Regions from separate parts of the Kocuria sp. CPCC 205261 genome, predicted to be linked through region 1. Evidence: riboswitches for the same ligand, from Rfam matches in the RefSeq annotation. Region 1 holds a riboswitch; the other holds the start of a gene.

What was found. A riboswitch is a leader RNA that binds a small molecule or an ion and turns the genes downstream of it on or off. The one in region 1 is predicted to bind S-adenosylmethionine.
Region 2: linked by a shared signal. The riboswitch ahead of RF646_RS09750 (bifunctional o-acetylhomoserine/o-acetylserine sulfhydrylase) and the one ahead of RF646_RS10630 (ABC transporter ATP-binding protein) in region 1 are both predicted to bind S-adenosylmethionine.

Annotation. Positions count from the first base shown of each region.
Region 1 covers NZ_JAVKPU010000010.1:54,405-65,331, reverse strand. Annotated here, with positions in the region: gene cls (cardiolipin synthase) at 1-114, shown strand, start outside; gene RF646_RS10665 (alcohol dehydrogenase) at 296-1,360, opposite strand; gene RF646_RS10660 (multidrug efflux SMR transporter) at 1,646-2,008, shown strand; gene RF646_RS10655 (multidrug efflux SMR transporter) at 2,008-2,328, shown strand; gene RF646_RS10650 (SdpI family protein) at 2,452-2,844, opposite strand; gene RF646_RS10645 (DinB family protein) at 2,923-3,495, shown strand; gene RF646_RS10640 (class I SAM-dependent methyltransferase) at 3,508-4,140, opposite strand; gene RF646_RS10635 (LLM class flavin-dependent oxidoreductase) at 4,249-5,676, opposite strand; SAM riboswitch class IV at 5,754-5,868, opposite strand; SAM riboswitch class I at 5,997-6,088, shown strand; gene RF646_RS10630 (ABC transporter ATP-binding protein) at 6,096-6,899, shown strand; gene RF646_RS10625 (aliphatic sulfonate ABC transporter substrate-binding protein) at 6,904-7,953, shown strand; gene RF646_RS10620 (ABC transporter permease) at 7,950-8,939, shown strand; gene RF646_RS10615 (AMP-binding protein) at 9,052-10,927, shown strand, end outside.
Region 2 covers NZ_JAVKPU010000009.1:24,034-34,960, reverse strand. Annotated here, with positions in the region: gene RF646_RS09760 (SGNH/GDSL hydrolase family protein) at 1-686, shown strand, start outside; gene RF646_RS09755 (homoserine O-acetyltransferase) at 797-1,954, opposite strand; gene RF646_RS09750 (bifunctional o-acetylhomoserine/o-acetylserine sulfhydrylase) at 1,957-3,345, opposite strand; SAM riboswitch class IV at 3,422-3,542, opposite strand; gene RF646_RS09745 (hypothetical protein) at 3,507-3,848, opposite strand; gene RF646_RS09740 (hypothetical protein) at 3,924-4,325, opposite strand; gene RF646_RS09735 (VOC family protein) at 4,606-5,244, shown strand; gene RF646_RS09730 (CPBP family intramembrane glutamic endopeptidase) at 5,295-6,059, opposite strand; gene RF646_RS09725 (S9 family peptidase) at 6,128-8,470, shown strand; gene RF646_RS09720 (NAD(P)/FAD-dependent oxidoreductase) at 8,449-9,579, opposite strand; gene RF646_RS09715 (transglycosylase family protein) at 9,820-10,542, opposite strand.

The DNA.
Region 1 (10,927 bases):
GTGGGGCAGTTCCGCGCCAACTCCACCCTCTTGGACCTGGACGCCTGGGAGAAACGCTCGCTGGGGCGCAAGTTCGTGGAGAACGTCTGCCGCCTTACTTCCGGCCTGCTCTGACGCGCCCCGGACGACGACGCCGCGGGGCCGGGCGCGGCGTCGTCCGTCCCCTCGGTGCCGCCCACCCGGGGCGGGCGCGAGTGTCCGTTCCTCGCCCGGGTGCGCGAACGCCGTCGCCGCCCGCAGAGATCGGGGTGGCGACGGCGTCGTCGTGCACGGTGGGCACGGGGCCCGGTGCGGATCAGCCCGCTACGAGCACCGCGCGGCCGTTGAACGTGCGGTTGCGCAGGCCGTCCAGCGCGGAGTTGACCTCCTGTGCGGTGAGCGGGAGCTCCGTGATCGGCGGCTTGGGCAGATCCGTGTCCTGGGCGAGCTTCACGAGCTCCTTGAGCTCGGGCAGGCTGCCCACGAAGTTGCCGCGAATGTTCAGCAGGTTGAACGCGGTGAGCGCGGTGGGGAACTGGTACTGGCCCCCGAACAGGCCCACGCTGACCAGGGTCCCGCCGTTGGCCATGGCGAAGAGCGCGGCGTTGGAGGTGTCCCCGTTGTTGACGAGGTCGATGGCCGCGGCAATCTTCTCCCCGCCGGCCCGGACGATGTCGCCCACGAGGTCCTCGCCGCCCACGGCCACCGTGGCGGACGCGCCCACCGCCTGGGCGTTCTTCAGCGCGGCCTCGCTCATGTCCACGGCCACGATGTTCTCGTGCCCCAGGGCCTTGAGCACCGCAATGGTCATCAGCCCTACACCGCCCGCGCCGATCACGGCCACGGGCTTATCCGCGGGCAGCGGCATGATCTTCTTGACCGCTGAGTAGGAGGTCAGGCCGGAGCAGGCGAGCGTGGCGCCGAAGGACGGGTCGATGTCGCCCAGCGGCACCAGGTAGCGCTCGTCCGGCACGTGGACCTCCTCCGCGTAGCCGCCGCGGCGCTGCACCGAGAGGTTGCGCTTCTTCCCGCTGCAGTAGTTCTCGCGGTCCTCCGAACAGGCCTGGCACTCGCCGCAACCGATCCACGGGAACACGATGTACTTGGTGTCCCCGGGCGTCACCGTGGCGTCCGGTCCCGCGGCCACGACCTCCCCCACGATCTCGTGCCCGAGCACCACGGGGTACTGCGCGCCCGCCGCGGTCAGTTCGTAGCGCCCGGCGTTGCCGAGGTCGAAGTACCCGTCCTGGCAGTGCACGTCCGAGTGGCAGACCCCCGAGTTGGTCACGCGGATCATGACCGCGGAGCCTTCCAGTTCGGGCCGTTCCACCTCGAGTTCCTGGGCTGCTCCACCCGGCTCCGTGTGCGCGAAAACCTTCATGTTTACTCCTTCGTAGCGTGTGTGGAAATCGCCTTACCATGTAATCTGTGTCACCACTCTAGGCCGCCGGGGCGAGTTGTCCACGGGTCCGTGCCCGTCGCATCGGGGGACGACGACGCCGCGTGCGCGCCCCGCGCGGTCGCGGCAAGCGCCACACGACGTCCGGTCACACTGCATGGCCCCGGGTGCCACCGCGATAGGCTCACCGGCGATGACTTCCCACCCCGGTACCGCCGCCGTGCCCGCAGGCACCCCCACCTTTTTTCACCGCCGGGACCGGACGTCATGAGGGAGCGCAACGTCATGGCCTGGTTGTTCCTGGCCGGGGCCGTGCTCCTGGAGGTCACCGCGACGCTCAGCATCAAGGCGGCTCTGGAACAACCCGCCCTGTACGCCGTGGTGGTGCTGGGGTACGCCGGGGCCTTCACATGTCTCACGCTGGTGCTGCGCCGCGGGATGCCCCTGGGGGTCGCCTACGGGATCTGGGCCGCCTCCGGCGTCGCGCTCACCGCCATGTTGTCCTCGGTGATCTTCCACGAACCCGTCACGGTCCTCATGGGCACCGGCCTGGCGCTGATCATGGGCGGCGTGCTGTGCGTCGAGATCGGTGCACAGAAGGCCCATACACAAGACGAAGGGGCGGCGTGATGGCCTGGGTCTTCCTCATCGGTGCCGTCGTCTGCGAGGTCTGCGCCACGCTCTGCCTCCGCGTGGCCGCCGCGGGCCGTCGGCGGTGGTTCATCGGCGTGGTGATCGGCTACGTCATTGCGTTCTCCCTGCTGGTCAACGCGTTGGCGCGCGGCATGGCACTGGGCGTGGCCTATGGCATCTGGGCCGCCGCCGGGGTGGCCCTCACGGCCGTGCTGAGCCGCATCCTGTTCAAGGAACCGCTCACCCGGGTCATGGCGCTGGGGATCCTGCTGATCGCCGCCGGCGTGCTGCTCGTGGAGCTCGGGGCGAGTCACTGACCCGCAGCCTGGCCGCCCGCACCGGCCGCTCTCCGTTCCGGCGAAGGCCTCCCGCGAGCGCCACGTCGTGACCCCTCCTTACGCCCGCCGCGCCGTCGACGACGCCGCTGACGCGCCCCGGTTTCAGGCGCGGGGTTCTGGAGCCGACTCTTGCGCGGCCCGCCGAGCGGCGCGGTTGGCCGGCCCCACGGCGGACACCAGCACCGCGACCTGCAGCAGCACGCCCACCAGCCCGGCGACGATGCCCCATTCGGGCCGCCCCAGAACGAGCAACACGATCGCCGCCACCACGGCACACACGGCCACGGGAACGGACCACCGCACCCTCGGAAGGGCCGCGGCGTGACCTGCGGACCACGCGGCGTCGGACGCGCGCGTGTACCGGGTCCGGATGCCCACGGTCCCGTTGCGATCGAGCGAGCCGGCGGCCGCCGCCCTGACGGTCACCACGGTCACGACACACACCAGGACCGTGCTGAACGACAGCATGATCACTCCGAGCAGGTCCTCGTCCACGGTTCCCTCCGGGTCACGGGCATTTCCTCCACCCTACGACGGGCATGTGCACCCCCCGGGCCCACTAGTGTTCTGGCCATGAGCTCACTCACGCCCGAAGAAGACGCCAGGCCCGAGCCGCCCCAGCATGCTGATGAGGTCACGACCCTCATGGGCTTCCTGGATTTCTTGCGCGCCACGGTCGCGTGGAAGACGGACGGCTTGACGAGTGCTGAGCTGCAGCGTCGACCTCTGCCCTCGACCATGACCCTGGGCGGGTTGCTGAAGCACTTGGCGTTCGTCGAGGACTACTGGTTCTGCTACGTCCTCCTGGGCCAGGAGCCGTGCGCCCCGTGGAATGACATCGACTGGGCCGACGACCCCGACTGGGATTGGAACTCGGCCGCTGCGAACAGCCCCGAGGAACTGCGGTCCATGTGGGCCTCCGCCGTGGAGACGTCCCGTGAGCAGTGGGACAGGTTCGCCGCCCGCACGGATCATCCGCTGGACGGGATGGTCGCTCGTTCCACGGCCGAGGACCCGGATGCCCGCTGGACCCAAGGGGACATGAACGCCCGCTGGGTCCTGACGCACATGATCGAGGAATATGCGCGGCACTGCGGCCACGCCGACCTGTTGCGCGAGAGCATCGACGGTTCCGTGGGGGAATGACCGCCCATCAGGTCACCGTGTCGCCAAGAGGTGGCACTCGGGGAAGCGATGTTCTGCGTCCGGGCGACTGACGGTGCGCCAGGCCTCCGTGAACCCGGCGTGCTTCATGTGATCCGCCATCACGTCCGGGTGCCAACGCCACGCCGGGGCCACGGCGTGATCGAACGAGACCACGGCTCGCCCTCCGTCGAGTGCTTGGAACGCCACCATGACCACCCCTCCGGGTGCCATCATGTCCGCCCAGGAGTCCAGGATGCTGGGAACCTGCGCGGGTGGGACGTGGATGAGACTGAACCGTGCAAGAACGCCGGCCACGCGGCGGTCGGGCCCCACCGCACCACCCCACGACGTGGGATTCGCATCGCCGGCTTCGAAGGTGACCTCCGGGTGAGATCCGCGCGCGATACCCAGCATGGATTCGGACGGGTCCACCCCCACCACGTGCAGACCCCGCTCGGACAGCGCGGCCGTGACTTGCCCCGTGCCGCACCCCACATCCACCACGGGGCCGGGCGCCCCTGCCGCGATGACGTGATCCGCGAAGGCCTCCACCGCGCGCCGTTCGAGCGCCGTCTGGAAGGGAGCGGGAAAAGCCTTGTCGTAGTCGTTCGCCAAGTGGTCGTAGCCGGGTTGCACGCGTTCCACTCTCACACGGGGGTCCCGCCCTGGCAACGGGCGGGGAAGCCGACGACGACGCCGCCCTGCCGGACCTGCGGGACCGAGCGCGAGCGGCGTCGTCGTCGGAGGGAGGTGTCAGCCCACCAACTCGCGGGACGGCGTGTCCGCGACGGAGGGCTCGCCCACGAACGCGCCGCGGTACTTCGCGGCGGGGTGGGTGTCCTTGACCCGCGGCTGGCCCTCGCCGTAGAGGGACTCTCGCAGGGTGTTGCCCTCGTACTCGGTGCGGTAGCGACCGCGCGCCTGCAGCTCGGGGACCACGTACTCCACGAAGTCCTCGAAGGAACCGGGACTCACGTGGTAGGCCAGGTTGATGCCGTCCAGGCCGCCCTCGTCCACCCAGGTCTCGAGCTGATCCGCGACGGTCTGCGCGGAGCCCACGAGGACCGCACCCATCCCACCCAGGGCGCAGTGCTTGGCGATCTCCTCGCGCGTCCACTGCTTGTCCTTGGACTGCAGCGTGAACGGGGTCAGGAAGGACTGGATGGAGTCGGTCTTGATGTAGTTCAGGGCCTCGTCCTCGTCGAACTGGGACAGGTCCACGCCGGACCACCCGCCGATGATCGCCTGGGAGGCCTCCAGGTCCACGTACTGCAGGTAGTCGCGGTACTTCTCCTGGGCCTCCTCGTCCGTGTCCGCGACGACCACGGAGAGCATCGCGTAGATCTTGACGTCGTCACGGCTGCGGCCCTCGGCCTGAGCCCGGTCGCGGATCTTGTCAGTCACGAAACGCGTGAGGTCCGGGCGCAACCCGCCGATGAACACGGCTTCCGCGTGCTTACCCGCGAACGCCTGCCCGCGCGAGGACGCGCCAGCCTGGAAGATTAGCGGTGTGCGCTGCGGGGACGGTGCCGTGAGCCCCGCTCCGGGAACCGTGAAGTGCTCCCCGCTGTGCCGGATGGGATGGACCTTGGTGGGATCCGCGTAGACACCCGTCTCACGGTTCTGAACCACAGCGTCCTCCTCCCACGAGCCCTCCCAAAGCTTGTAGCACACGTCCAGGAACTCCTCCGCGATCTCGTAGCGCGTATCGTGCTCAATCTGGCGCGGCAGGCCCTGGTTCTCCGCAGCGGACGGAAGGTAGGAGGTCACCACGTTGAATCCCACGCGGCCCTTGGTGAGGTGATCCAGTGTGGCGTACTTGCGGGCCAGGGTGTAGGGCTGCTCGTAGGTCACCGCGCTCGTCACGCCGAAGCCCAGGTGCTCGGTCACGGCGGCCATGGCCGAGACCTGCATGAACGGGTCGTTGACCGGGACCTGGGCCCCGTCACGCACGGCCGGAGCCGCGGAGTTCTTGTAGATGTCGTAGATGCCCACCACGTCCGCAAGAAACAGGGCGTCGACCTTGCCCCGCTCCAGCAGCTTGGCCAGCTCCGTCCAGTACTCGATGGTGTTGTACTCGGTGGCCCGGGACCGCGGGTGGCGCCACAACCCGAAGCTCTGGTGATCCACGCAGGTCATGTCGAACGCGTTGACGGAAATCCGTTTGCTCATCTCGGTCAGCCCCTCAGCAGGAACACGACCCGCGCCCCGTGCACCACCTACGGCGGCCTACCTTGCGGGTCCAGCGCGCTTGTGTGGCGCCGTACTTGCCGCATGCGGTGTGTCATGCGGCCCGATCCTCACCTGGGGCACCCCGCTACGGGAGAGGGTTGCCGTCCGACAAGCCAGGGCTAAACGTCGGCACTCGTGATCGTTGTGGCATCGATCCTAACGGGGATCCCCGGTCCTCGGAAACACCTCGGGTTACGGCACGTCACGACGGCGCCCCGGCGCGTCACACGATTTGCACCCGCGGGCTCCCGGCCCGTTCAATGGTGGGGTTCCCATCCGGAGCGGCTGAGAGACCTGGCTCGTTGACGTCGCAGCAACCAGCCCCACGCGGGCAAGGTGCTAATGCCAGGAACGATGGAGTTGATGAATTGAGCCATATCCTCACGCGCCCGGAATCTGCCGTCGACGCCGCGGCGGTCACTTTCGACCGGGTCGGCAAGTCCTTCCCCGCACACCACGGAGCGCATGTCCACGAGGTCCTGAGGGACGTGACCTTCACGGTGCGTCCGGGCGAGATCGTCTCCGTCCTGGGCCCCTCGGGGTGCGGCAAGTCCACCCTGCTACGCGCCGTGGCCGGGCTCGGCACGGCGAGCGAGGGCGAAGTCCGGATTGACGACTCGGTGGTGCGCGAGATCGACCCGCGCTGCGCCGTCGGCTTCCAGGAACCGCGGTTGCTGCCGTGGCGCAGCGTGGCGCGCAACGTGGCACTGGGTCTGCCCCACGGGACTCCCGCCCGGGAAGGGAAGCGGCGGGTGGCGCAGCTGTTGGAGCTCGTCGGCCTGTCCCACCACGCGAATCACCGTCCCTCGGAGATCTCCGGGGGCATGGCACAGCGCGCATCCCTCGCCCGGGCCCTGGCACGGAACCCGCGGGTCCTGCTGTTGGACGAGCCCTTCGGGGCCCTGGACGCCCTGACCCGGATCAGGATGCAGGATCTGCTGCTGGACGTGCACCGCGCCGATCCCACGACCGTGCTCATGGTCACCCACGACGTCGAGGAAGCCCTGGTGCTCTCCGATCACGTGGTGGTGCTCGCGCGGGAAACGGCCACGGGCCCCGCGACCATCGCCGAGATCATCTCCCCCGAGCTGGCCCGCCCGCGCTCCCGCGAGGACAGTGAGATCACCGCGCTGCGCGCCCACCTGTTGGCCCTGCTCGGCGTGGAGCGCTGAGCGCATGGCGCAGTTGTCCCGACGCCGCGCACTGCAGGCACTCGGCCTGTCCGCGCTGGCGCTGCCCCTGAGCGGATGCGTCATGGAGGGCGAAGGTCCGGGCCGCGGTGTGGCCGGCGGTTCCGCGCACGAGATCTACCTGGACTACGCGACCTACAACCCGCTGTCCCTGATCATCAAGGCCAAGGGCTGGCTCGAGAAGGTCGCCGAGGCCCACGGCCAGACCGTGACGTGGGTGTACTCGGCCGGTTCCAACAAGGCCAACGAGTCGCTACGCGCCGGGGTCGTGGACGTGGGCTCCACGGCAGGTTCCGCCGCACTGCTCGCGCGTGCCAACCGCTCGCCGATCAGGACGATCGACCTGTTCTCACAGCCCGAGTGGTCCGCGCTCGTGCGCACCCCGGACTCCCCCGTGCGCGCCGTGGCGGATCTCGCGGGCACGTCCGTGGCCGCGACGAAGGGCACGGATCCGTACTTCTTCCTTCTGCAGTCCCTCGGCGCGGCGGGCATGAGCGCCCAGGACGTCACCGTGGTGAACCTGCAGCACGCGGACGGGCGCACCGCGCTGGACACCGGTCAGGTGGCCGCATGGTCCGGACTGGACCCCGTGATGGCCGCCGCGGAGAAGGCGGGGGACGTGCTGTTCCACCGGCAGTTGGAGTTCAACACGTACGGGTTCCTCAACGCGCGGGAGGTGTTCCTGCAGCTGAACCCCACGGGTGCGCAGGACGTGGTGAACACGTACGCCTACGCGCGGCAGTGGGCGCTGCAGCACCCGGAGGAGGGGATCGCGATCCTCGCGGAAGGCGCGAGCATCGATCGCGACACCGCCCGGCGGGTCTGGCAGCGCACCCACCTGGACATCGACCCCGTTCCGGGCCCCGAACAGCTCGCGGTGCTCGAGCGGGTCGGGCCCATCCTGGTGGAATCCGGGGACGTCTCCTCGCAGCAGGACGTGGACGAGGCGCTCGCGAACATCGTGGAGCAGCACTACGCACAACACGCCGATGCGGCCGCCGTGGCCCAGGTGATCGAAGGGAAGCAGTCCTCATGAGCACTCACGACACCTCCTCCGCCGCACCGCGGTCCTCGGACGGCGCGTCCCGCGAAGCACCGGGCGGCACGTCCTCCGAAGCAGCTGGCGTCACTGCGGTGGCCACACTGTCCGACGACGACGGACGCCACGGGGCGGGCGTGGTGGCGCCCGGCGACGTCGCAGCCCCATCAGACACCCCTGCCGCGGCGGATTCCCGCACGCGTCCCAGCGCGCTGCGCACTCCTTGGGCCCTGGGGCTGATCGGGATCGTCCTGCCCGTGCTGCTGGTGCTCGTGTGGCACACCCTCTCCACGAACGGGACCTTCTCCCCCGTGCAGTTGCCGCGCCCGTCCGCGGTGCTCGCCGCGGGATGGGAGCTGCTGCGCAGCGGTGACCTGTGGTTGCACGTGGGGATCTCCACGCAGCGCGTGATCGTGGGCTTCCTGATCGGCAGTGGGCTCGGGCTGTTGCTCGGCGCGTTGCTGGGGCTCTCCCCGTGGGCGCGGGCCATCGGCTCGCCCACGATCGGCGCGCTGCGCGCCGTGCCGTCCCTGGCGTGGGTGCCGCTGCTATTGCTGTGGATCGGGATCGGGGAGAACTCCAAGGTGACCCTGGTGGCGATCGGCGCCTTCTTCCCGGTGTACACCACGGTGTCCGCCGCGCTGCGCCACGTGGACCGGCACCTGATCGAAGCCGCACGGTCCTTCGGGCTGCGCGGGGTCAAGCTCTTCACCACCGTGCAGTTGCCCGCAGTGCTACCCTCCGTGATCTCCGGGCTGCGCCTGGCCCTGGCCCAGGCGTGGTTGTTCCTGGTGGCCGCGGAACTATTGGGCTCCTCCATGGGCCTGGGATTCCTGCTCACCGATTCGCAGAACAACGGCCGCACGGACCGGTTGCTGCTCGCGATCGTGTTGCTGGCCGTGCTGGGCAAGCTCACGGACGCCCTGCTCGGCATCTTCGAGCGGTGGACGCAGCGGCGCTGGAGCGTGGCCGGAACCAGGTGACAACCCGCCCGGTTCCCGCCGGCGCCCGCCGTTCCACCGGGGCCCGGTCGTTCCACCGGGGGCCCGGCCGTTGCAGACACCGACCGTTCGGATCGACATCACAGGAGGACTCGTGACCGGTACACACTCGTACTCAGACCCCGCTCACCCCACACCGAACCCGGCGTTGATCTCCGACGACGCCCGGGTGCAGTTCTGGGTCGAGCAGGCCGGGCGGCTGGACTGGGCGCAGCCATGGCACACGGCTCACCGGTTCGAGAAGCCGCAGCGCACGGGTGAGGACCACGACGGCAACCCCACTTACACCGTGCCCGAGATCGCGTGGTTCGAAGGCGGGAAACTCAACGTCTCGTACAACTGCGTGGACCGCCATGTGGCAGCCGGGCGTGGTCAGCACGTGGCCCTGTACTTCGAGGGTGAACCCGGGGACCGCCTGGTCTATACCTACGCGGACCTGCAGCGTGAGGTATCCAGGGCCGCCAACGCCCTGCTCCGACTGGGCGTGGAGAAGGGCGACCGCGTGGTCATCTACCTCCCGGTCATCCCGGAGACCGTGATCATCACGCTCGCGTGCGCGCGCATCGGGGCGATCCACTCGCTCGTGTTCGGCGGGTTCTCCGCAGAAGCCCTCAAGTTCCGGGTCGAGGACACCGGAGCCAAGGTCCTGGTGACCACGGACGGGCAGAACCGGCGCGGCGCCGTCGTCCCCGTGAAGATCAATGCGGACGAGGCCTGCAGCGGTGAGAACAGCATCGAGCACGTGATCGTGGTGCGCCGCACGTCCCGGCCCGGGCGCACCGATCTGCCGCGCGGCACCCGGGGCCTGCATTCCAAGGACGAGGAACTCGTGCCGTGGACCCCCGGGCGTGACGTGTGGTGGCACGAGCTCACCGCGGGCGTCTCGGACGTCCACGAGCCCGAGGCGTTCGACGCGGAGACGCCCCTGTTCATCATCTACACGTCCGGCACCACGGGGAGGCCCAAGGGCCTGGTCCACACGATGGGCGGATACATGGTGCAGACGGCATACACCCACGCCCTGCTGTTCGACCTGCTCCCGGACGTGCCCGACGCGTCCGGGGTGCTGCGCCCGGAGGAGCTGTCCGCCGTGAACGACCCCGCCAAGGTGGACTCCACCGTGCACTGGTGCACCGCGGACCTCGCGTGGGTCACCGCGCACACCTACGAGATCTACGGCCCGCTGGTCAACGGCGTGTCCCAGGTGATCTACGAGGGCACGCCCAACACCCCGGATTACGGCCGCCACTTCGAGATCATCGAGCGCTACGGCGTGACCAACTACTACACGGCACCCACCCTGATCCGCTCGCTCATGGGCGCGTTCCCCAAGGGGCTGCCCCCGGTCTACAACCTCTCCTCGATCCGGTTGCTCGGCTCCGTGGGCGAGTCCATCAACCCGGAGGCGTGGCGCTGGTTGCGCGCCCAGGTCGGCCGCGACGAGGTGCCCTTCGTGGACACGTGGTGGCAGTCCGAGACGGGCTCCTGCGTCGCATCCCCGCGCCCGCACGATCCGCAGTTCGCCCCTCCCGGCACGTTCGACGAGGCCGCAGCGCACACCCCCCTCAAGCCCGGTTGCGCTACGCGTGCGGTCCCCGGCGTATCTGTGCGGGTGCTGGACGAGGCCGGTGAGGAAGTGGGCCCCAACCTGCAGGGCTATGCCGTGATCGACAAGATTGGCCCGTCCATGGCCCGCACGGTATGGGGCGATCCGCAGCGCTACCTGTCCTCATACTGGGCGGCCTACGGCGAGCGCGGTTGGTTCCGGGCCGGCGACGGCGCACGCACCGATGACGAGGGCGACCTCTACATCCTGGGGCGGGTGGACGACGTGATCAACGTGAGCGGGCACCGGTTGTCGACGATCGAGATCGAATCCGCCCTGGTGACCCACCCCCACGTAGTGGAGGCCGGGGCCACCCCGATCCGCGACGCGGTAACGGGCCACGCCATTTTGGCGTGCGTGGTGC
Region 2 (10,927 bases), on a different contig from region 1:
GCCACACCGACGACTTCGCGTACGCCAACCTCGCGATCCGCGGTCGGCTCTTCCAGGGCATCGTGGACGAACAGCTGGAACCGGCCATCGAACTGCGCCCGGACCTCGTGACCATCAGCGCGGGCGGCAACGATATGCTGCGACCCGGTGCGGATCCGGACGACATCGCGGTGCGGCTCGACGCCGTGATCGAGAAACTCGCCGCCACGGGTGCCACGGTCACGATGTTCGACGGCCCGGACATCGGCAACACCCCCGTGCTGCGCGGCATCCGCGGGCGCGTGGCGATCTTCAACGAGAACGTGCGCGTGGTGGCCGCCCGGCACGACGCCGTGATGGTGGACCTCTGGGGACTGCAGCAACTGGGGGAACCTGCCATGTGGGCACCGGACCGGTTGCACTTCTCGCCCCTGGGCCACCAGCTCATCGCGTGCGAGGTCCTGGACTCCCTGGGGGTCGAGCACGACCTGGTTCCCGGTGAACTCGGGGACCGCCCCGCGCGCACGTGGCGCGAGGCGCGTCGAGAGGACCTCGTGTGGGCCGGGAAGTACCTGGTCCCGTGGGTCGGCCGCCGGATCCGGCGTCGCAGCTCGGGGGACAACATCACCGCCAAGCGCCCTTCGTTCGGGCGCACCACGATCCCCGGTGCGGGCGAGGGCATCCCTGTCGAGGACCGGGAGGCCTGAGCCGGCCCGGGGCCGGGTCACCCAGTCCCGCCAGTCAGGGCCGCGCCCACTGAAGCCGACCCGTTCCCACCGGGTCTCACCGCTGAAACCGACCCGTCAGGGCTCCCTGCTCAATCCCGCAGCACGGTCTCCCGCAGCAACATGCCCACCTGCGGAGTTTCGATCAGGAACCCGTCGTGCCCGCTCGGGGACGTGATCGTGTGCAGCTCCTGCTCCCCCGGTAGCGCAGCCACGAGTTCGGCGGATTCCGAGGGGAAGAACAACCGATCGGAGTCCACCGCGGCCACGAGCCACTCGCACCGCGTGCGGGCGAGGACGTCCCGTAGCTCGCCGCGGCCCCGAGCGACGTCGTGCGACATCAAGGTCTCGTTGACACTCAGGTACGAGTTCGCGTCGAAGCGGCCCGCGAGTTTGGACGCCTGGTGGTCCAGGTAGCTCTCCACCTGGTACCGACCGCGGTCCGCGACGTGGGTGGCCTCGGGGTCCTCACGGGGTTGGGGTTCGCGGCCGAAGCGCGTCTCCAGCTCGTGCGCGCTGCGATAGGTGATGTGCGCGATCCGCCGCGCGAGCCCCAGACCCGCCTCCGGGTACTCGCCCGCGTAGTAGTCGCCGCCCCGGAAGTTCGGGTCCTGGCGGATCGCGAGCGACTGTGCCTGTCCCCACGCGAGCTGCTCGGCACCCACGCGCGCGTTGGCCGCGATCACGGCGCACGCGGCCACCCGATCCGGGTGGGACACGGCCCACTCGAGGGCGCGAGCTCCGCCCATGGACCCGCCGATCACGAGCCGCCACCGGGAGACTCCGAGCGCCCGAGCGAGCAGGGCCTCCGCGGTCACCGAGTCCCGCACGGTCACGCGCGGGAAACGCGAGCCCCACGGGACGCCGTCCGGTGCGGGACTCGCGGGTCCCGTGCTGCCGTAGCACCCGCCCAGGATGTTGGCGCACACCACGAAGTAGCGGTCCGTGTCGATCGCGGCACCCGGGCCCACGAGTCCGTCCCACCAACCGTCCGCCGCGGCGGCCGCGCCCTCGGGAGCGCTCGCGGCGTCCTCGTGTCCCGCGCCACCGCGCGCCACGTGCGTGTCACCCGTGAGCGCGTGCTCGATCAGCACCGCGTTGGAACCGTCCGCCGCGAGCTCGCCCCACGTCTCGTACGCGAGGTGCACGTCCGGCAGCCGGAACCGGGACTCGAGCACGAGCTCGCCGAGTTCGGCCCGCCGTACGACGCCGTCGCGCCGCGTGCGCGGCCCGTTGCCCACGACCGTCATGGTCAGTTCCCCGTGTCCTCCGCCGACGACGCCGCGTCACCGGCAGCGTCGCCGCGCGCACCCACCGCGGCGAATCCGGACTCGAGGTCCGCGAGGATGTCGTCGATGCCCTCGACACCCACGGACAGCCGCACGAATCCCGGTTCCACGCCGGCCGCGAGCTGCTCCTCGTCCTTGAGCTGGGCGTGCGTCGTGGAGGCGGGGTGAATCACGAGCGAGCGCACGTCACCGATGTTCGCCACGTTGGAGTGCAGGCTCAGGGCGTCCACGAACGCGACACCGGCGTCCCGGCCGCCGTCGAGCACGAAACCGAGCACCGACCCGGCACCGTTGGGCGCGTACTTCAGGGCGCGGTCGTGCCAGCGCGAGGACTCGAGACCGGCGTAGGACACCGAGCGCACCTCGGGGCGGGCCTCGAGCCACTCGGCGACCTTCTGCGCGTTGGCCACGTGACGTTCCATGCGCAACGACAGCGTCTCGATGCCCTGCTCGATCAAGAACGCGTTGAACGGAGAGATCGAGGTCCCCAGATCACGCAGCAACTGCACGCGCGCTTTGAGGATGTACGAGAGGTTGACGCCGAAGGCCCCGTCCGCACCGAGATCGCGGGCGTAGACGAGCCCGTTGTACGTCTCGTCCGGTTGGTTGAAACCGGGGAAGCGCTCGGGGTCCCGCGAGTAGTCGAACGCTCCGGTGTCCACGATGAACCCGCCGATCGCCGTGCCGTGGCCGCCCAGGAACTTGGTGGCCGAGTGCAGCACGATGTCCGCGCCCCACTCGATGGGCCGCACCAAGTAGGGCGTGGCGATCGTGTTGTCCACGATGAGCGGGACACCCGCCTCGTGGGCGATCCCGGCGATCGTCTCGATGTCGAGCACGTCGTTGCGGGGGTTCGGGATGGATTCACCGAAGAACGCCACGGTGTTCTCGCGCACCGCGTCCCGCCACTGCGCGGGATTGTCCGGGTCCGAGACGAACGTGGTCTCCACGCCCATGCGCGGCAGCGTGTGCTTGAGCAGGTTGTACGACCCGCCGTACAGGGACGGGCTGGCCACCACGTGGGTTCCGGCGCCGCCCAGGTTGAGGATCGCGAGCGTGGCCGCGGCCTGTCCGGAGGAGACCATCAGGGCCCCCACGCCGCCCTCGAGGGACGCGACCCGGTTCTCCACGACCTCCGTGGTGGGGTTGGTCAGGCGCGAGTAGATGGGGCCCATCTCCTCGAGCGCGAACCGGGCCGCCGCCGTGCGGGCGTCCGGGAACACGAAGGACGTGGTCTGGTGGATCGGCAGGGCGCGCGACCCGGTCACAGGGTCGGGGTTCTGGCCCGCGTGGATCTGTCGGGTTTCGAACGACCAGCCCTGGGGATTGTCGGGGGTGGGAGCGGTGCTCATGGCCGTACTCCTTCTCGGAGGGATCAGGGGTCCGGTGGCGATCCGCACGGTGCCCGTGCTGTGACCGGGCACCAACGACCCGCGCTTGCCGCATGACGTCGGTCGACGCCACGGCCAGGTCCTCACCCAGGGCACCCCACCGCGGAAGGGAGGGTTGCCGGTCAGCTAGCTGGGGCTTCGCGCTGACTCTCGTGACCTATTACCTCATTGTCCGAACCCGGCGGGGCGGGAGTCAAGCCGGGGACGCTGCGAGCGGGCTCGGGGTCAGTGGCCGCTCGTTCCTGCTGTTCCATCTCCCGGGTGTGCAGTTCCCGGTCCTTCATCTCACGTGGATGGACGTAGAACAGACCCGTGAGCACCGCGATCACGAACACCGCGAGCATCACGAAGAACAACGGCCGCACGCCGGTCAGGTAGATGACGGGGATGGCCAGCACCGTGACCAACCCGCCCCCGAAGAACGGTTCGAACACCAGCTGCTTGTAACCGAACGCCTCGAACACCGGGTCTTGGCCTCCGGGCCCACCACGCGCATGAGGATCAGCCCGGTGGCGGTCACACCCATGGACTGGCGGAAGTCACCGATACCGCGCCCGAATTAGTAGCGACCGATGATGTGGGGTGCCAACCACAGGAAAATGGCCACGTTGAACGCGATGCCGACCACCGCCAGGATGGTGAACGCCGCCAGCCACGGCCGCGATGGACATGTGCAGGGAGAACGGTTCCACGGAGGACGGGCGGCTGGTCATGGTGCCGGCGGGGTAGTACTCGTCGCTGCGGAACAGGCCGTTCTCGCCCCACGGCCCGTCGAAGCGGCCCAGCACCTGCGGGCCCAGGAGCAGGAGGATCGCGCCGCCGATGATGGAGCTCGGCAGGAACAGGCTCTGGACCCAACCCACCTTGACGTGCACGAACTTCCCCAGGAGCAGGGCGACTCGGAGGATCAGGAGTGTGAAACCGACGGCATTTGCGGACACGGGAACCACCTCGTAGTGATCGGGATCGATATCGGTCTCAGGTCACATAGCGAGGGCCCGGTCGGAGACTCCCCGGCTGATGCTGCGGACTCCAGCCTCTGAGACGCGCGTCTCGTTGACCTGGACCAACACAGTCCCCGCCCGGATCAGCCGTCCCGATGTCAGGTCTCGGGAGGTGCGGAGAGCCGGCCCTGCCCACCGGACCGGGCGGCGCAGGTCACACACTCGCCGGGCTCGCGCTCGATTTGGTGGCCCGTGTGGCCGGTGCCACCATGGCGTCATGAACTTGGATCACGTTTCCTTCGCGGCTCAGCCCGACGGCCTCGAGGCCACCACCGAACGCATCGCGAACCGGTTGGGGATCGAACCGGTCAAGGGCGGTGTGCACCCCCGTTTCGGCACCCGGAACATGATCCTGCCGCTCACCGACCACCAGTACGTGGAGGTCGTCACGGTGCTCGAGCACCCCGCCGCGGAGAAGGCGCCGTTCGGTCAGGCCGTCCGTGCCCGTTCCGACGCCGGCGGCGGCTGGCTCGGCTGGGTCGTGGAGGTCCCCGACCTCGCGCCCTTCGAGGCCAAGCTGGGCCGCCCCTCCGTGCCCGGTGGCCGGTTGTTCCCCGACGGTCGGCAGCTCGAATGGCATCAGATCGGCGTGAAGGGTTTGATCTCCGACCCGCAGTTGCCGTTCATGGTGCACTTCGATTCCGAGGACGAGATGCACCCGTCCCAGGCGCGGATCACGGACGTCCGGTTGAGCGGGATGGAGATCGCCGGCTCCCCCGACCGCGTCACGGAGTGGCTCGGCGGTCCCGTGGAGGACGTCCTGGGCTCGCTGGACGTCACCTGGTGCGCCCCCAACGGCACCCCCGGGGTCATGGCCGTCTCGTTCGACACCCCGGACGGCACCGTCACCATTTGATCTGGTTCCCTTCGGTGCGGCCGACGACGCCGCTCCACCGGTCTCCGGCATCAGCCCGCGAGCAGTTGCGGGGCCAGGAAGCCCACGGTGTCCAGGAGGGCGTGGGCGATCAGCAGCGGCATGAGTCGACCGCCGCGGCGGTAGAGCCACACGAACACGAGTCCCATGACCAGGTTCCCGAGCGTGGGTCCGAACCCCTGGTACAGGTGATAGCTGGCCCGCACCACCGCGGAGGCCACCGCCACGAGCCACCACGACCATCCGAGGGATCGCAAGCGCTCGCACAGGAACGCCACCACGATCATCTCTTCCACGATCGAGTGGCGCAGCGCGGAGAGCACGAGCAAAGAAACCGCCCACCAGGTCTGCTCCATGGTGGATGTGGTGATCTGCGCGGTGATCTCCAGGGACCGGCCCACCTGATAGAGCACCAGGGTGCCGCCGCCCATCACCGCGAACAGGCCCATTCCCCACAGCGTGTCCCACACGGGTCTGCGCCCATCCACCCCGATCCTGCACAGCACGCCGGGGATCCCCCGCGCCACCCCGGCCATGAGGTACAGGGCCAGCAGCACGGGGACGAGCGCGAAGCCGATGCCCGTGAGCTGACGCAACGCGTCGATCAGGGGGACGCTGCTCAGGGGCCGGTTGAGCGTCGTCGTGGTGTCGGCCAGCGAGGACCGCATGAGCACCTCGGCCAGATCCAGCACGGCGTAGACCGCGGACGTCCCGAGGGACACGCCGAGCACCAGGACGATCTGAAGCCACGTGTCGGCGCGCGACATGCCGCGCTGCGAAGGGGTGGGAGTCTGCACGGGACCATTGTGGCCGCTCGCGAGCGGGACCACGTCTGCGCGTCCCCACCCGTCCCTAGACTGTGGGCATGACTTCCGAGCAGCCGTCCTATCCCGTGGCCCCGAGCCGCCCGGTGGAACGCACGTTCCACAGGCACACCTTCGCCGATCCCTACGAGTGGCTCCGGGACAAGGACTCCCCCGAGGTGCGCTCGCACCTGGACGCCGAGAACGCCTACGCGGAGGCCACGACCGAGGATCTGGCGCCCCTGCGCGAGCGGATCTACGGGGAGATCAAGGACCGCACGCTCGAGACGGACCTGTCCGTGCCGTCGCGTCGCGGGGACTGGTGGTACTTCACGCGCACGGTCGAGGGCGGCGCCCACCAGATCTTCTGCCGCGTCCCGGTCACCGACCCCGCGCAGTGGACACCGCCCACCGTGGAACCGGGCACCGCACTGGACGGCGAACAAACCCTCCTGGACGCTAACGCCGCATCCCAGGAGCACGACTTCTACGCGCTGGGCGCCTTCAGCGTGTCGGAGGACGGCTCCAGGTTGGCCTGGTCCGAGGACACCGCAGGTGACGAACGGTTCACGATCCAGGTCAAGGATCTCGCTACGGGACAACTTCTCGCGGACCGGATCGAGCAGACCTCGTACGGCGCGTTTCTCACACCGGACGCCTCCCAGCTGATCTACATCGTCGTGGACGAGTCCTGGCGGCCGTGGCGCGTGTACCGGCACGTCATCGGCCAAGACGCATCGTCCGACGAGCTGCTGTTCCAGGAGGACGACCCCGGTCTGTGGCTCGGGGCCGAGCTCTCTGCGGACAAGCAGTGGCTCATGCTGTCCTCGTCCTGCTCGGAGTACAGCGAGTACCGGATCCTGCCGTTGACCGAGCTGGCCGGCTCCCCCACGGATGAGCCGGTCGCCGATGCGTCCGACTACACCGCTGGGCCGGCTTCCCTGCCCTGGCGCGTCATGATCTCGCGCGAGGACCGGGTGCTCTACGAGGTGGAACCCCTCACGGTGGCCGGCCAGGACTACGTGCTCCTGACCCACGACGCGCACGCCCCCAACGGCCGGGTGAGCCTCATGCCGCTCGGGCACGCGGGCCGTGCCCTCGCGGACCTCGAGCTCACGGATGTCATCCCGGCATCGGAGGACGTGCGGATCGAGTCCTGTGTTCCCACCGCCACCCACCTGGTCGTGGCCCTGCGCGCGGACACCACGCCCCGGGTCCGCCTGATCCCGCGCCGCGCGGTGGACGAGATCGTTGCGGGCCCACGCGAGGCCGTGCCCTCGACATCGGACACGGGCTCAGGACGCCTTGCGGACTCGGACGACGCCGCGGCGTCGAGCGCGGCGGCCGGTGCGGCGTCGTCGTCGCTGCTGGACGGGGCCGAGGCCGCGTTCGACGAGGAGCTCTACACGAGTGGCGTGCTCTCCGCGGAGTACGAGAACCCCGTGGTGCGGGTGTCCTACACGTCCTTCGTGACGCCGCCGCGCGTCTACGACATCCCCACGGCCGAACCCGGCGAGTCCGGGACGAACGAGTACGGCGTGGGCGAGCCCGTCCTGCGGCGCGAGGCCACCGTACTGGGCGGGTACCGCAGCCAGGACTACACCGTGGAACGGGACTGGGCCGTGACCGAGGACGGGACCCGGATCCCCGTGAGCATCGTGCGCCGCGCGGACCTGGACCCCACCCGCCCCGCACCCGTACTCCAGTACGCCTACGGGTCCTACGAGATCAGCACGGACCCCGGCTTCTCCGTGTCCCGGTTGTCGCTGCTGGACCGGGGCGTGATCTGGGCGGTCGCGCACGTGCGCGGCGGTGGCGAACTCGGTCGCGGGTGGTACGAGAACGGTAAGAAGGACACCAAGACCAACACGTTCACCGACTACGTGGCCGTCACCCGCCACCTCGCCACCCGCCCGGACGTGGACGCCCAGCGGATCGCCGTGATGGGTGGCTCGGCCGGCGGCCTGCTCGTGGGAGCCGTGCTCAACCTCGCGCCCGAGCTGTACTGTGCGGCGCTCGCGGCGGTCCCGTTCGTGGACCCGCTGACGTCCATGCTCATGCCCGAGCTACCGCTCACCGCCCTCGAGTGGGAGGAGTGGGGCAACCCCGTGGACTCGGCCGAGGTCTACGAGTACATGCGTTCGTACTCCCCCTACGAGAACCTCCGGGACGCGGACTACCCGCCCGTCCTGGCGGTCACGAGCCTCAACGACACCCGCGTGCTGTACGTGGAACCGGCCAAGTGGGTCGCCGCCCTGCGCACTCGTGCCCGGCACCCGGAGACCGTGGTGCTGCGCTGTGAGATGGCGGGCGGCCACGGTGGCGCGTCCGGGCGCTATTCGCAGTGGAAGGACACGGCCTGGGAGTACGCGTGGCTCGCGCGCTACCTGGGGGTCGCGGACTGATCGGGGGAGCCGTCCGGGGCCAGAGCATCGCGAGTGGCGGGGCTGAGCCAGTCCCCTACCTCACCGCGCAGCACCAGTTCCGCGGCGGCCCTGGCGAGTGCCGAACTCGTCTGGAACCCGTACCCGCCCTGGCCCGCGAGCCAGAACATCCCCGGTGCCACCGGGTCCCAGCCGCACACGGGGACGTCGCTCGGACGCTCCGTGCGCAGCCCGGTCCACGCCTTGACCACGCCCGTGATCCGCAGGCTGGTCTCCCGCTCGATCGTGGCGATCAGCCCGGCGACGGCGCCCTCGTGCGGTTGGGCATCGCACGGTTCGCTGGCTTCGGCCTCCCCGAGCGAGATCATGGCGCCCACGGCGTCGGGGCGGTAGTACCAGTCCTCGGCGGCATCGTCGACCATGGGGTGTTCCGGCGGCATGGGCTCGGCCAAGGTCACGAGGGCCGCCGTGCGCCGCAGAGGCCGTAATCCTTGGGGCGCCGCGCCGAACAGCGCTCCCACCTCGTCCGCCCACGCACCCGCGGCATTGACGACCGTGGCGGCACGCACGGTCTTCGGCGGGGCGGCGTCGAGGGTCAGCTCCCACAGGTCCCCGGCCCGCCTGGCATCGGTCACGCGGCTGTTCGTCCGGATCTCGACGCCGGCCGCCAGCGCTCGCTCGCGATGCCATGCCACGAGGGCGGTGGCATCCGTGCGCACGGCGGACTCGTCCACAGCGGCGGTCCGGAAGCGCTGCGGGTTTACCCGCAGTTCGGGGCACAGCTCGAACAGTTCGGCGCCCTCAAGGGTACGCAGCCCGGGAACAGTCATGGCGGCCACGTCCTCGGGCGAGCCGGCGACGACGAACGAGCTGGGCCACGCGAGCGGCGCCGCCAGATAGTTGCCAGCTTCGAGCAACCGGGCAATGCTCCAGCGGGTGAGCTCGAGCACCGGTTCCGGACCGTAGCTCGGGATCAGTTGCTGCGCGGACCGGGAGGACGTGTGCATGGCCGCGTCCCGTTCCGCCTCCACCACGAGGATTCCCTCGCCAGTCCCCCGGTGTTCCGCCAGCTCCGAGGCCGCGGACAATCCGGCGATGCCTGCTCCAATGATCGCGATCTCAGTCGTCATGACCTCATTGTGGCACCCCACAGGTCGCATCCCGGAAGCCGGAGAGGAATCCTCCGGCTCGGCAATCGGGGCCCCGCAGGATGCCGTGGCGTGAAGCCCACACCGTGGGATCCGGACCGGTTCCGGGTATGACGAAGCCCCGCCCCACACCGGGATCGGTGCGGGGCGGGGCTTCGAGGGGTCAGCGGCGGACCTCGGTCCACCGCATCACCCGGTCATCGCGAGCGATGAGTGCCTGGATCAGGCGGGGATGTTCAGAACCTGGCCCGGGAAGATCAGGTTGGCGTCCGCCACGGTGCCGGAGTTGGCGGCGAACAGGGCCTGCCAGCCACCGTTGACACCCAGCTTGTTGGCGATGGTGCCCAGGGTGTCCCCGGCCTGCACGGTGTAGGTGCCGGCGGCGGGAGCGGCCTGCTGCACGGGAGCCGCGGGAGCGGAGTAGGTCACGGCCGGAGCCTGGGCCACGGGGGCAGCCTGCTGAACCGGAGCGGCCTGCTGCACGGGGGCAGCCTGCTTCACGGGCGCGGCCTGCTGGACCGGAGCGGGAGCAGCCTGCTGCACCGGGGCAGCCTGCTTCACGGAGGACGCCTGGGTGCTCACCGAGGCGGCGGAGGCGACGCCCCCACCGTTGCCGGACAGGCCGAGCTTGGCGGAGCAAGCGGGCCATGCGCCCCAGCCCTGACCCTGCAGGACGTTCTCGGCCACGCGGATCTGCTCCCCCTTGGAAGCCCCCTGAGCGGAACCGGTGCCGCCGAAGGCAGCCCAGGTGCTCGGGGTGAACTGCAGACCGCCGGAGAAACCGTTACCGGTGTTGGTGCCCCAGTTGCCACCGGACTCGCACTGAGCCAGGGCGTCCCACGTGGAGACGGGAGCGGCGTTGGCGGGAACGGCGAAGGCGCCCACGGCCACGCCGCCCATCAGGACAGCAGCGGCACCACGGCGAATCGCGGTTGAAGTCTTCATTATGCTCCGTAAGGCCACCTACGCTCGTTCCCATCCCTGGGTGTCTTCGCGCCGTCGTCCACCCTTGACAGTTGGTGTTAGGGGTAGAAACTACGGAATGCTGCCATACAGACGACGTACGGTGTTGCGGCAACATCCAGCACAAGCCGAGCCACGGATCGAGCGGGCCCGGAAGCGAACTTCCGCTCACGAAAGTCCGCTGAGGAAGTTGATAATAACGATAACGTAACGTTCCGGGCGTTGCCAAGCAGAAAGTTACTTTTTCGTTATCCCGTTTCTGGGGACACCCCCAGTCGCGGACACGTATCACGGCCACCACGGCCGATCAACTCCGGCCACGCTAGGCCACCCGCGACGAACGGGTCAACCCGACCCGGGTTCCCGG